One region of the Mesorhizobium sp. M0618 genome, then DNA from elsewhere that is predicted to be linked to it. Evidence: predicted binding sites of a transcription regulator. Region 1 holds the regulator's gene; each other region holds the start of a gene.

Region 1 (3,486 bases):
GGCCATGCGCGACCGTTTCATTCTGCCGGAGGGGATGATCTATCTCGACGGCAATTCACTGGGGGCAGCGTCTCATGCCGTTTTCAGCGAGCTGCAGCAGGCGGCGACCCAAGAATGGGCCCAGGATCTCATCCGAGCTTGGAACACGGCCGGATGGTTCGAGATGCCAATCGAACTCGGCGACCAGCTCGGACGCCTGATAGGAGCCGCGGCCGGCCAGACCGTTGTCTGCGACACGACATCGACCAACATCTACAAGGTGCTGCACGCGGCGATGGAGATGCGGCCCGGCCGGTCGGCCATCGTCGCCGAAGGTGACAGTTTTCCCACCGACCTGTACATCGCCGAAGGCGTGGCCTCGACCCGGGATGGCGTCCTGCTGCGCCTCGCGGGTGTCGACGCGCCGACCATCGAAGAGCTGATCGACGAAAACGTCGCGGTGGTGCTGGTCAATCACGTCAATTACAAATCGGGTGAACTGCGCGACATGGCGGCGCTGACGCGCAAAGCTCATGCGGCCGGAGCGCTGATCGTCTGGGATCTTTGCCACACCGCCGGCGCCCTGCCCGTCGAGCTCGATCACGCAAATGCCGATTTCGCCATCGGCTGCACCTACAAGTACCTCAACGGCGGTCCGGGCGCACCGGCCTTCATCTATGCCGCGCAGCGCCACCACGGCGATATCAGCCAGCCGCTCAGCGGCTGGTGGGGCCATGCGCGGCCCTTTGCCTTCGAACGGGGTTATGTTGCCGGCACCGGCATCCGCCGCTTTTTGTGCGGCACTCAGCCGACCCTGTCGATGCGGGCGCTCAAAGGCGCGCTTGCCATCTGGAATGACGTCGACATGGCGGCATTGCGAAAGAAGAGTGTCGCGTTGACAGAACTGTTCATCCAGCTCGTCGAAGCCAGGTGCGGCGCCTACGGTCTCACGCTGGAGACCACCCGCGACGCGACCAGGCGCGGCAGCCAGGTGTCGTTCCTTCACGATCACGGCTATCAAATCATGCGGGCGCTGATCGAGCGCGGCGTCATCGGTGATTTTCGTGCGCCATCGACCATCCGTTTCGGCTTCACGCCGCTCTATGTCGGCTACAAGGATGTGTGGCTGGCGGTTGAGGTGCTGGAGGATATTCTGCGCACGGGCGCATGGAAGGACCGCCGTTTCGCGGTCAAGGAAGCCGTTACCTGACGCAACGATCCCCGCGATCCACCGCCGCCGCCCTCACTGCCTGGCAGATGACGGAGGGCTGAATTTCCAGCCACAAATGCCAACAGACGTTGGCGTTTTGGCTCCGTTTCGTTCACGGCAAACGAACGTCCCGAAGATTGATATCGTCCTTTGTGGAGGTCGATAGACTGATAATGCCAAGCCTTGGGTCGAGGATGAGCCACAGGTCATTAACCATAATAATTTCAATGTGAACAGGCGCATCGCCGTGCCTAGCGCCTGTTGATCGCGATCCGCTGGCAAGCGCCAAATAATTTCAGCAGCCTTAACAAATTCATTAAACTTTAAACGGTTGCAGAACACAACTGGAACAGATAGGGTTTGTTCTGGGTTTGTTTTTCGATTCTGGTTTCAGGTAACCTGGGGGCCGCCATGCTGACGCGCAAGCAACATGAACTGCTGATGTTCATCCATGAACGCCTGAAGGAGAGCGGCATTCCGCCATCCTTCGACGAGATGAAGGAGGCGCTCGACCTTGCTTCCAAATCCGGGATTCATCGGCTGATCACCGCACTTGAGGAGCGCGGCTTTATTCGCCGGTTGCCCAACCGGGCACGCGCGCTGGAAGTGCTGCGATTGCCGGACTCGATCGCGCCCGGTCTCAACGCGGCAAAGAAGTTTTCGCCAAGCGTCATCCAGGGCAGTCTCGGTCAGGGTGGTGCCCTTGGCCGGCAGATCAAGCCGGCGCCTTCGCGGATGCCCTCGCCTGGCAATGACGACGATGCGGTCTCCGCCGTGTCGATCCCGGTGATGGGCCGCATCGCCGCCGGCGTGCCGATCGATGCCATCCAGCATCAGACGCATTCGATCTCGGTGCCGCCGGATATGATCATGGGCGGCGCCCACTATGCGCTGGAGGTCAAGGGTGACTCGATGATCGAGGCCGGCATCTTCGATGGCGACACCGTCATCATCCGCAACGCCGACACCGCCCAGCCAGGCGAGATCATCGTGGCGCTGGTCGACGAAGAGGAAGCGACGCTGAAGCGGTTCCGCCGCAAGGGCGCCTCGATTGCCCTCGAAGCCGCCAATCCAGCCTACGAGACACGGATTTTCGGCCCGGACAGGGTCAAGGTGCAAGGCAAGCTCGTCGGCCTGATCCGCCGCTACTGAGCCGGCTGCGGGTTGGCCGCTGGCTTCTCCGGTTTCTTGAAGGGTGCCAGCCCCCTTGCCTCACGAGAGTATTTGCGTTGCGTGTGCCAGGGCCGATATGGGCTGTCCACCGCGAAGCTGATCGTCGCCGGCGTGGTCGCCGATTGGCGATCGAAGAAGACCGCGGCACTGCCTTTGCGAGCCAGTTGCCGCTTGGTGATGACGAGAACCAGCGGATTGTGACAGGCGTCATACGCGGTGGCGTCATTGATGACGATCAGCTCGGCGAAGCCGCAGGCTTTCCAGGTGTCCTTGCGGTCCTCGACATAGGCAATGATCGCACCGGACATGTGCCTGGCCACGCAAACGCCTGAGGAGCAATAGAACGGCGATCCCAGCGGCAGATCAACGGCATCCGCGACATCGAATTGCCCATAGCTGTTGTCGAACACCTCTGGCACGACGATGGTTTCTGATGTCAGGGCGCGTTTCCAGTTGTCGACGGTGAATTCGTTCGGCCGTTCCCGGCTGACGGCAAGCTCGCCGCCACCGATCGGCAACGCCACCAGCCGGGCGTCTTCCGAGATCAGCACATCCGGCGTGCGCGTATCCGAGACGGTCAGCAAGCCTGCCAGCGCGAATGGCAGGGCAGCGAGCCGCAGCCAAGTTGTCGCCATCGTCGCGATGACCAAAGCAATTGCCACCAACAGGACCGACTGTTGCGAAATCAGCCCGACCCCGTCGACAGGCGAACGCTCGGAGATCCAGCCGGATATGGCGATCATCATCGTCAGGCCCTTACCCATCAGGTAGAGAGCCGGCCAATCCAATCCGAAAGGCATCAGCAGCGCGCTGGCGACGGCCAGGAACATGACGACGGTGACGATCGGCATAACCGCGAGGTTGGCAAACAGGCTAAGCGGCGAGACACGCTGAAAATGCCAGATGGCAAACAGCGTCGTGGCGCTTCCGGCGATGATCGAGGTCATGGCAAGGCCGGTTGCCGCCAGCAGGAATTTTCGCGTCAGGAAACCTGGCATGGATCGCTTTGGCGGCGGCGGTCTAGCTTTTCCCGCGCGGTGATCGGCCCAGCCGGCATAGGCGCCGACCAGAGCCGCGGTCGCGGCGAACGACATCTGAAAACTCGGGCCGACCACCTCATGCGG
Region 2 (3,486 bases), on a different contig from region 1:
TATGGCTATGGCAGTTCGCTGAGCTCCGCTTTTGCCACCGTGCCGAAGGAGGAACTGGAGAAATTGCAGCTGCCATCCGACCCGGAAGTGATGCTGAAGACCACCATCTTCACCGGACCGATGAAACAGAATGACGACCTCGCCAAGATGTTCGAAAAGGTCAAGGCAGGCGGCTGAACCCTAGAGCACCGCGCGGCGTCAGCCACGCGGTGTCACCCGAGACACTGCAAACGAGGTCGGGAATTGATGGACATACTGGACGAAGCTGCTGAGAAGCCGAAGGACGATGCCGATGTGCGGGTCGGCCGGCGCGTGCGGGCGCTGCGGCTGGAGCGCAACCTGTCGCTGGCCGATCTTGCGGCAAAAGCCGGCGTGTCGATCGGTGCATTGAGCCAGATCGAGCGCGGCATGTCCTCGCTGCGCGTCAAGGTGATCTGGCCGCTCGCCGCCGCCCTCGACATCGAGCCGTCGGCGCTGATCGCCGACGGCAACGATGCCGTCAACGATCTCTATTGCGTGCGTGCCGACAAGCGGCGGCAAATCCCGGTCAAATCGGAAGGCATTGCCAAGGCGCTGCTGTCACCGCCGGGCGCGACGCTGACCGGCATGCTGGTGACGGTGGAAGCCAGCGGCGGCACGGCCGAGGCCTATGCCCATGCCGGTCATGAATTCGGCTTCGTGCTGGCCGGCGAGGTCGAACTGGTGGTGGATTCGACAAATTACGTGCTGAAGGCCGGCGACAGTTTTGCGTTCAAGAGCACGCTTTTGCATGCCTTCCGCAATCCGGGCGCCGAGCGCTGCCAGATCCTCTGGGTCAACACCACGAAGCCGTCCGAGGTTCGCGATGGCGCTTAATCTACTTGTGCGGCTGCAGGCGGTTTCGAAGATTTTTCCTGGGGGCGTCGTCGGGCTCGACGCCGTCGATCTCGACATTGTCGGCGGCGAGTTCATCACGCTGCTCGGGCCGTCGGGTTGCGGCAAGACCACCAGCCTGCGCGTCATCGCCGGCTTCGAAAGCCCGACGACCGGCAAGGTGTTGCTCGATGGTCGCGATATCACGGCCCTTCGGCCTTTCGACCGACCGGTCAACACCGTGTTCCAGGATTACGCGCTGTTTCCGCACATGAATGTCGCCGAAAATGTCGGCTTCGGCCTGTCGCTGCGCAAACTGTCTGGAGTCGAGCAGGCAAAGCGCACCGGCGAAGCCCTCGACATGGTCGGCCTCGCGGACAAGCTTCGCGCCCGCGTCTCCGAACTGTCGGGCGGCCAGCGCCAGCGCGTCGCACTCGCCCGCGCCATCGTCTGCGAGCCACGCGTGCTGCTGCTCGACGAGCCGCTGTCGGCGCTCGATGCGCATCTGCGCGAGCAGATGCAGGTCGAACTGAAGCGGCTGCAGTCGCGGCTCGGCACCACCTTCGTCATGGTTACCCACGACCAGACCGAAGCCTTGTCGATCTCCGACCGCATCGTCGTCATGAACAAGGGCCGCATCGAGCAGATCGCGCCGCCGGCCACCCTCTACGATCGGCCCGCCACGAAGTTTGTGGCAAGCTTCATCGGCACCATGAATCTCCTGCAATCACGGTTTATCGGCCGCGATGGCGATCGCTTGCGTTTCGCCGCCGGCACCCTGCCGCTGGAGGCTATTTGTGAAACCGGCCAGTCACCCAGCGAAGGTGAGGTGCGGACGATTGGCGTGCGCCCGGAGGATTTGCTGGCGATGACCGAGGCGGCGCCTGGCACTGCACCGGCGCGCGTCAACAGCATCGTCTTTCACGGCCGCACGCTGCGCCTGCATGCCGAACTCGGGCAGGGCGCACCTGTTGTCATCGATGCACCGCGCCAGGGCGAAGGTTTTCAATTCAGCGCCGGCGACGTGGCGCATATCAGCCTGCGCCGTGGTGCCAACTGCCCGGTGCTACCAGGTTAGTTTCATTGGTATCTAAAAACGGAGCACACGTCGCACGTTCGGCGGCTACAAGCAGTCGGGCGATGATCGCGAATATGCCGATTGGGCTATCCACGATTTCCTCGAGGTCGAGGGCGTAGGCTTCCAGTCCAACTCAGCAGGGGCTTCTTCGACCGTTGAACTCGCGGGCGCGGATCCGGAAAGCCCCAACGCTCGCTTCATTTCGCTTGCTATGTTCCCTTTTTGTTCTAAAGTCTCCGACTTGGCGGAGATGGGTGGCGCAAAAAGAGGAAGGACATGAACGAACTGCCCACATTCAACACAGCCGAAAACGGTCAAACATCTTTCAATTGGCATGAGCGGAGCAGGCGTCGTCGCACTGATCGGTTGTTCTTCTGTCACCTGATGGAAGGCGCCATCGCCGACCCTATCGCTTTACAAGCAACCACTTGGCGGCAGGAACTCGGGCTGAAAGGGAAAATAGTTGCCAATCACATCTCGCTTGTTGGACTCGGCGACCATGACGGATTGCCGGAGGGGTTGGTAGAACTCGCTCACCACATAGGCTCGATGATTGTCGCAAAACCATTCGACGTTTCTTTTGATCGTTTGTGCGCTTTTGGCGGTGGCGCGCTTGTTTTACGCAACAGCGACGGCAATCCTTCGCTGCAAGAATTCTGGCGAAACCTCACAGCGGTGATTTCGGATAGCCCGTTAAAGCTCTTTCTCACAAAATCCATTGAACCGCATGTCACGCTGCTTCGTGACAAAGTGGGAGTGCCCAAAATTCGCGAAAGGGCGATTGACCGCATCAGTTGGACAGTGCGGGATTTTGCGCTCGTCCAGAGCTTCATCCAGGAAGGTCGGTACGAGGTGCCTTACCGTTGGCAATTGACGGGCCAGGACGATGCCCGGCCCGCGATGTAGACGCCCCAAATCATCGTCATATGTCCGCGGGACCATCATGCTGACATGGCTTGTCAGCTACGACGTGGCCCGACGATGGCAGGGCAGCAAGCTGTTCCCTACTTGCAGTGCGTCTGAACAGGAGGAACACAATTGACTATCGCGGAAATTGCCAAGGATTTCACCGAACTGCTCAAGCAGGGCGATAACGAAGCTGCTGCCGAGAAGTACAACGCCGATGACATCGTCAGTCTCGAAGCCATGGCGGGGCCGATGGCCATCTCCCATGGCAAGGAGGCTCTCAAGCAGAAGGGCCAATGGTGGCAGGAGAACAATGAAGTGCATGGCGGCTCGGTCGAGGGCCCCTACGTCAACGGAGACCAGTTCGCGGTGCGCTTCAAGTTCGACATAACGCCCAAGGCTACCGGCGAGCGTGTCACCATGGATGAAGTTGGCCTCTACACGGTCAAAAACGGCAAGATCACCGAAGAGCGCTTCTATTATTGAGGCCGTGAAATACCATCGGCTTGCGGGAGCTCGGTCTCGTCGCTGAAGGTTGAAAATAAGCATGGCGGCCGGGACGATGTCCCAGGCCGCCATGTGAGAGGCTCAAATGGTCTTCACGTACTGCGCAAGCTGATCGGCCACCGTGCCCCAGCCATCGAAGAAAC
Region 3 (3,486 bases), on a different contig from region 1:
AGTAGTCGAGAAATGTCGACCGGATCTCGTTCACGCCACTCATGAATGCTGCCTTTTCGGAAGAGCCGCCGGCAAACCGGCGGAAATGGGCTCTGCGTTTTTAGAAGATTAGGACTTGGCCTTTTAGCCGCCGCGCCTCACCCTGTCCAGAAACACGGAATTGGTCCAATCCACGGCCTTTGCCGGCCATTCGAACCGGCCTGTTTTCGCCGCCAAAACGCAAAACCGCCGGCACTGGGCCGGCGGTTTCGAAACGCAATAACGCGGAACTCAATTACATAAGCCTGAGATAATAGAACGCGATTATGGCCGAACTCCGGCCGGCATCGCGCACGAAGCTGTTACATGGCGCCGGATTCTTCCTCGAAACCGTCGTCTTCGCCGCGCTCAGGGCCGCCATTCTCGAGGAATTTCTCGGCGATCAGCCCGGCATTCTGCCTGATCGACAACTCGATCTCGCGTGCCGTGTCGGGATTGTCACGCAGGAACAGCTTGGCATTTTCGCGGCCCTGGCCGAGACGCTGCGAGTTATAGGAAAACCAGGCGCCAGACTTCTCGACAATACCGGCCTTGACCCCGAGATCGACCAGTTCGCCGGTTTTGGAGACGCCCTCACCAAACATGATGTCGAATTCGACCACCTTGAAGGGCGGCGCCAGCTTGTTCTTGACCACCTTGACGCGGGTCTGGTTGCCGACAACCTCGTCGCGGTCCTTGATCGAGCCGATGCGGCGGATGTCAAGACGCACCGAAGCGTAGAATTTCAGCGCGTTGCCGCCCGTCGTGGTCTCGGGCGAACCGAACATGACGCCGATCTTCATGCGGATCTGGTTGATGAAGATGACCATGGTGTTGGAGCGCGAGATCGAAGCGGTCAGCTTGCGCAGCGCCTGGCTCATCAAGCGGGCCTGCAGGCCGGGCAGCGAATCGCCCATCTCACCTTCAATTTCAGCGCGTGGCGTCAGCGCCGCGACCGAATCGACCACCAGCACGTCGATGGCGCCGGAGCGCACCAGCGTGTCGCAGATTTCCAGCGCCTGCTCACCGGTGTCGGGCTGCGAGATCAGAAGGTTTTCGAGATCGACGCCAAGCTTGCGGGCATAGACCGGGTCAAGCGCGTGCTCGGCATCGACGAAAGCGCAGATGCCGCCCTTCTTCTGGGCTTCCGCAACGGTGTGCAGCGCCAACGTCGTCTTGCCCGAGCTTTCCGGCCCGTAGATCTCGATGATGCGGCCGCGCGGCAAGCCACCAACACCAAGCGCGATGTCTAGGCCAAGCGAGCCGGTCGGCACCGTTTCAATCTCGACGACCTGATCGTTGGCGCCGAGCCGCATGATCGAGCCCTTGCCGAAAGCCCGCTCGATTTGCGACAGCGCCGCATCCAGAGCCTTTGATTTGTCCACTGCCTTGTCCTCTACCAGCCGCAAAGAATTCTGAGCCATGATACATCACCCCTTGGTCGTCAATGAAGGCCGGACAATCCGTAATCCCTGCCTATTTGTACCTTTTTTGTTCTCATTTGGCAAGAGGGGTCAAATATCTGAAAAACAAACAATATCCGGATTTGTTCTTTTTTTGTCCAAGGATTCGATCAGGGATGCACCACACGTTGGGCCAGACGGCTCGGTTGTTTCGATCTGCCGAATCGCCGCCTTGCATGCGAAGCTCCGTCGCGCAGCCTAGCGCTTGTGCGGCTGGAATAACAAAGGTCATATCGCCGGCATGCTGAAATCCACGAAAATACTGGCCGTAGGCGGCGCCCATATCGACCGGCGCGGCCAGGTGTCCGGCGCTTACGTGCCGGCTGCCTCCAATCCCGGCACGATGCGCGAGGATGTCGGCGGCGGCGTCTTCAACGCTTTGCGCAGCGCCGTGCGGCGCGGCGTCTCCGCGTCGCTCATGTCGGTTCGCGGCGGCGATGCCGCTGCCGACACCGTTTCGCGAGCCATTGCCGAGACAGGCATTACCGACCTGTCGGCGGTCTTCCTCGACCGCACGACGCCGAGCTACACGGCGCTGATCGACAGTGAGGGCGAGCTGATCGTCGGCTTTGCCGACATGGCGCTCTATGATTTGGCGTTTCCCAAGCAGATCAGGCGCTCCAAGGTGCGGGAGGTGATCGCTGCCGCCGATGCGATCCTGTGCGACGCCAATCTGCCCTCTTCGGCGCTGGAACGGCTGGTGGCGCTCGCCGCGGGCAAGCCGATTTTCGCCATTGCCATCTCGCCGGCCAAGGTGGTGCGGCTGATACCGGTGCTGAAGGAGCTCTCGCTCGTCTTCATGAACCGGCGCGAGGCCATGGTGCTGGCCGGCGTCGCCGCGACTGCCACGGAGCGCGAGGTCGTCGACGGGTTGCGATGCAGCGGCCTTGTCAGCGGCGTGGTGACGGCGGGCAGCGAGCCCATGCTGGGCTTCGATGAAGCCAGCGCCTTCTCGATCCTGCCGCCGCCGCCAAGAAAGGTCGCTGACGTCACCGGCGCTGGCGATGCGCTGGCGGGCGCTACGGTTGCTGCCTTGCTGCGTGGCCTGCCGCTGCGGGCAGCTCTGCGCGAAGGCATTGCCGGGGCGACGCTTGCCATCGAAAGCGCCAGCGCCGTTCCGGAGTTCACCGCGGCTGATTTCACTGAGGCATTGGCTCTTGTGCCGGATGCCAGGGAAGTGGCATGAGACCGGCGAATTCATAGTGCCGCGATGTTGCCTGGTGTCCCGACGGACGCGCCGCATTCCGGATTGGAGACCCTGATGACCCCTGAGACCGCCGGCCCCTTCATCGACATCCACGCGCCGGTGGCGCAGGCCCTGGCGGCCGGCCGGCCGGTGGTGGCGCTGGAAAGCACCATCATCACCCATGGCATGCCCTACCCCGACAATGGCGCCATGGCGGCCGATGTCGAAAAGATCATCACCGACGGCGGCGCCGTGCCGGCGACCATCGCCGTGGTTGGCGGCCGCATAAAGATCGGGCTTTCGGACGGCGAGCGCGAATCGCTGGCGATGACGGGCGACGCCATGAAACTGTCGCGCGCCGATCTCGGTTTTGCCGTGGCGCAAGGGCGCACCGGTGGCACCACGGTCGCCGCCACGATGATCGCGGCGCATATGGTCGGCATAAAAGTGTTCGCCACCGGCGGCATCGGCGGCGTGCACAAGGGCGCCGAAAAGAGTTTTGACATTTCCGCCGATCTCGACGAGCTGGCGCGCACCCCGGTCATCGTCGTCTCGGCCGGCGCCAAGGCCATCCTCGACATCGAAAAGACGCTGGAGGTGCTGGAGACGCGCGGCGTGCCGGTGATCGGCCTTGGCTGCGAGACGATGCCCGCCTTCTGGTCGCGGCAGTCGCCGTTCCGCGCGCCGCTGACCTTGCACGAGCCGGAAGCGATCGCGCATTTCTACCAGACGAGGGCAGCGCTGGGGCTCGCCGGCGGCATGCTGATCGCCAATCCTGTGCCGGAAAACCATGAAATCCCGGCTGAGGAGATGGCGGGC

What was found. Region 1 encodes LexA, which represses DNA repair genes until DNA is damaged. Its sites were predicted from a motif close to TGTTCNNNNTGTGTTCNG; they were not measured.
Region 2: a site for LexA is predicted at 2,143-2,160, ahead of NKJ04_RS06995 (2'-5' RNA ligase family protein). Genes of this name have one in related genera too.
Region 3: a site for LexA is predicted at 1,500-1,517, ahead of recA (recombinase RecA). Genes of this name have one in related genera too.

Annotation. Positions count from the first base shown of each region.
Region 1 covers NZ_JAMYQH010000014.1:28,426-31,911, reverse strand. The annotation lists gene kynU (kynureninase) at 1-1,189, shown strand, start outside; gene lexA (transcriptional repressor LexA) at 1,601-2,341, shown strand; gene NKJ04_RS16365 (ComEC/Rec2 family competence protein) at 2,335-3,486, opposite strand, start outside.
Region 2 covers NZ_JAMYQH010000004.1:255,921-259,406, forward strand. The annotation lists gene NKJ04_RS06980 (ABC transporter substrate-binding protein) at 1-177, shown strand, start outside; gene NKJ04_RS06985 (cupin domain-containing protein) at 247-855, shown strand; gene NKJ04_RS06990 (ABC transporter ATP-binding protein) at 845-1,930, shown strand; gene NKJ04_RS06995 (2'-5' RNA ligase family protein) at 2,207-2,836, shown strand; gene NKJ04_RS07000 (nuclear transport factor 2 family protein) at 2,969-3,322, shown strand; gene NKJ04_RS07005 (SRPBCC family protein) at 3,425-3,486, opposite strand, start outside.
Region 3 covers NZ_JAMYQH010000003.1:307,233-310,718, forward strand. The annotation lists gene alaS (alanine--tRNA ligase) at 1-43, opposite strand, end outside; gene recA (recombinase RecA) at 342-1,442, opposite strand; gene NKJ04_RS05630 (carbohydrate kinase family protein) at 1,723-2,667, shown strand; gene NKJ04_RS05635 (pseudouridine-5'-phosphate glycosidase) at 2,743-3,486, shown strand, end outside.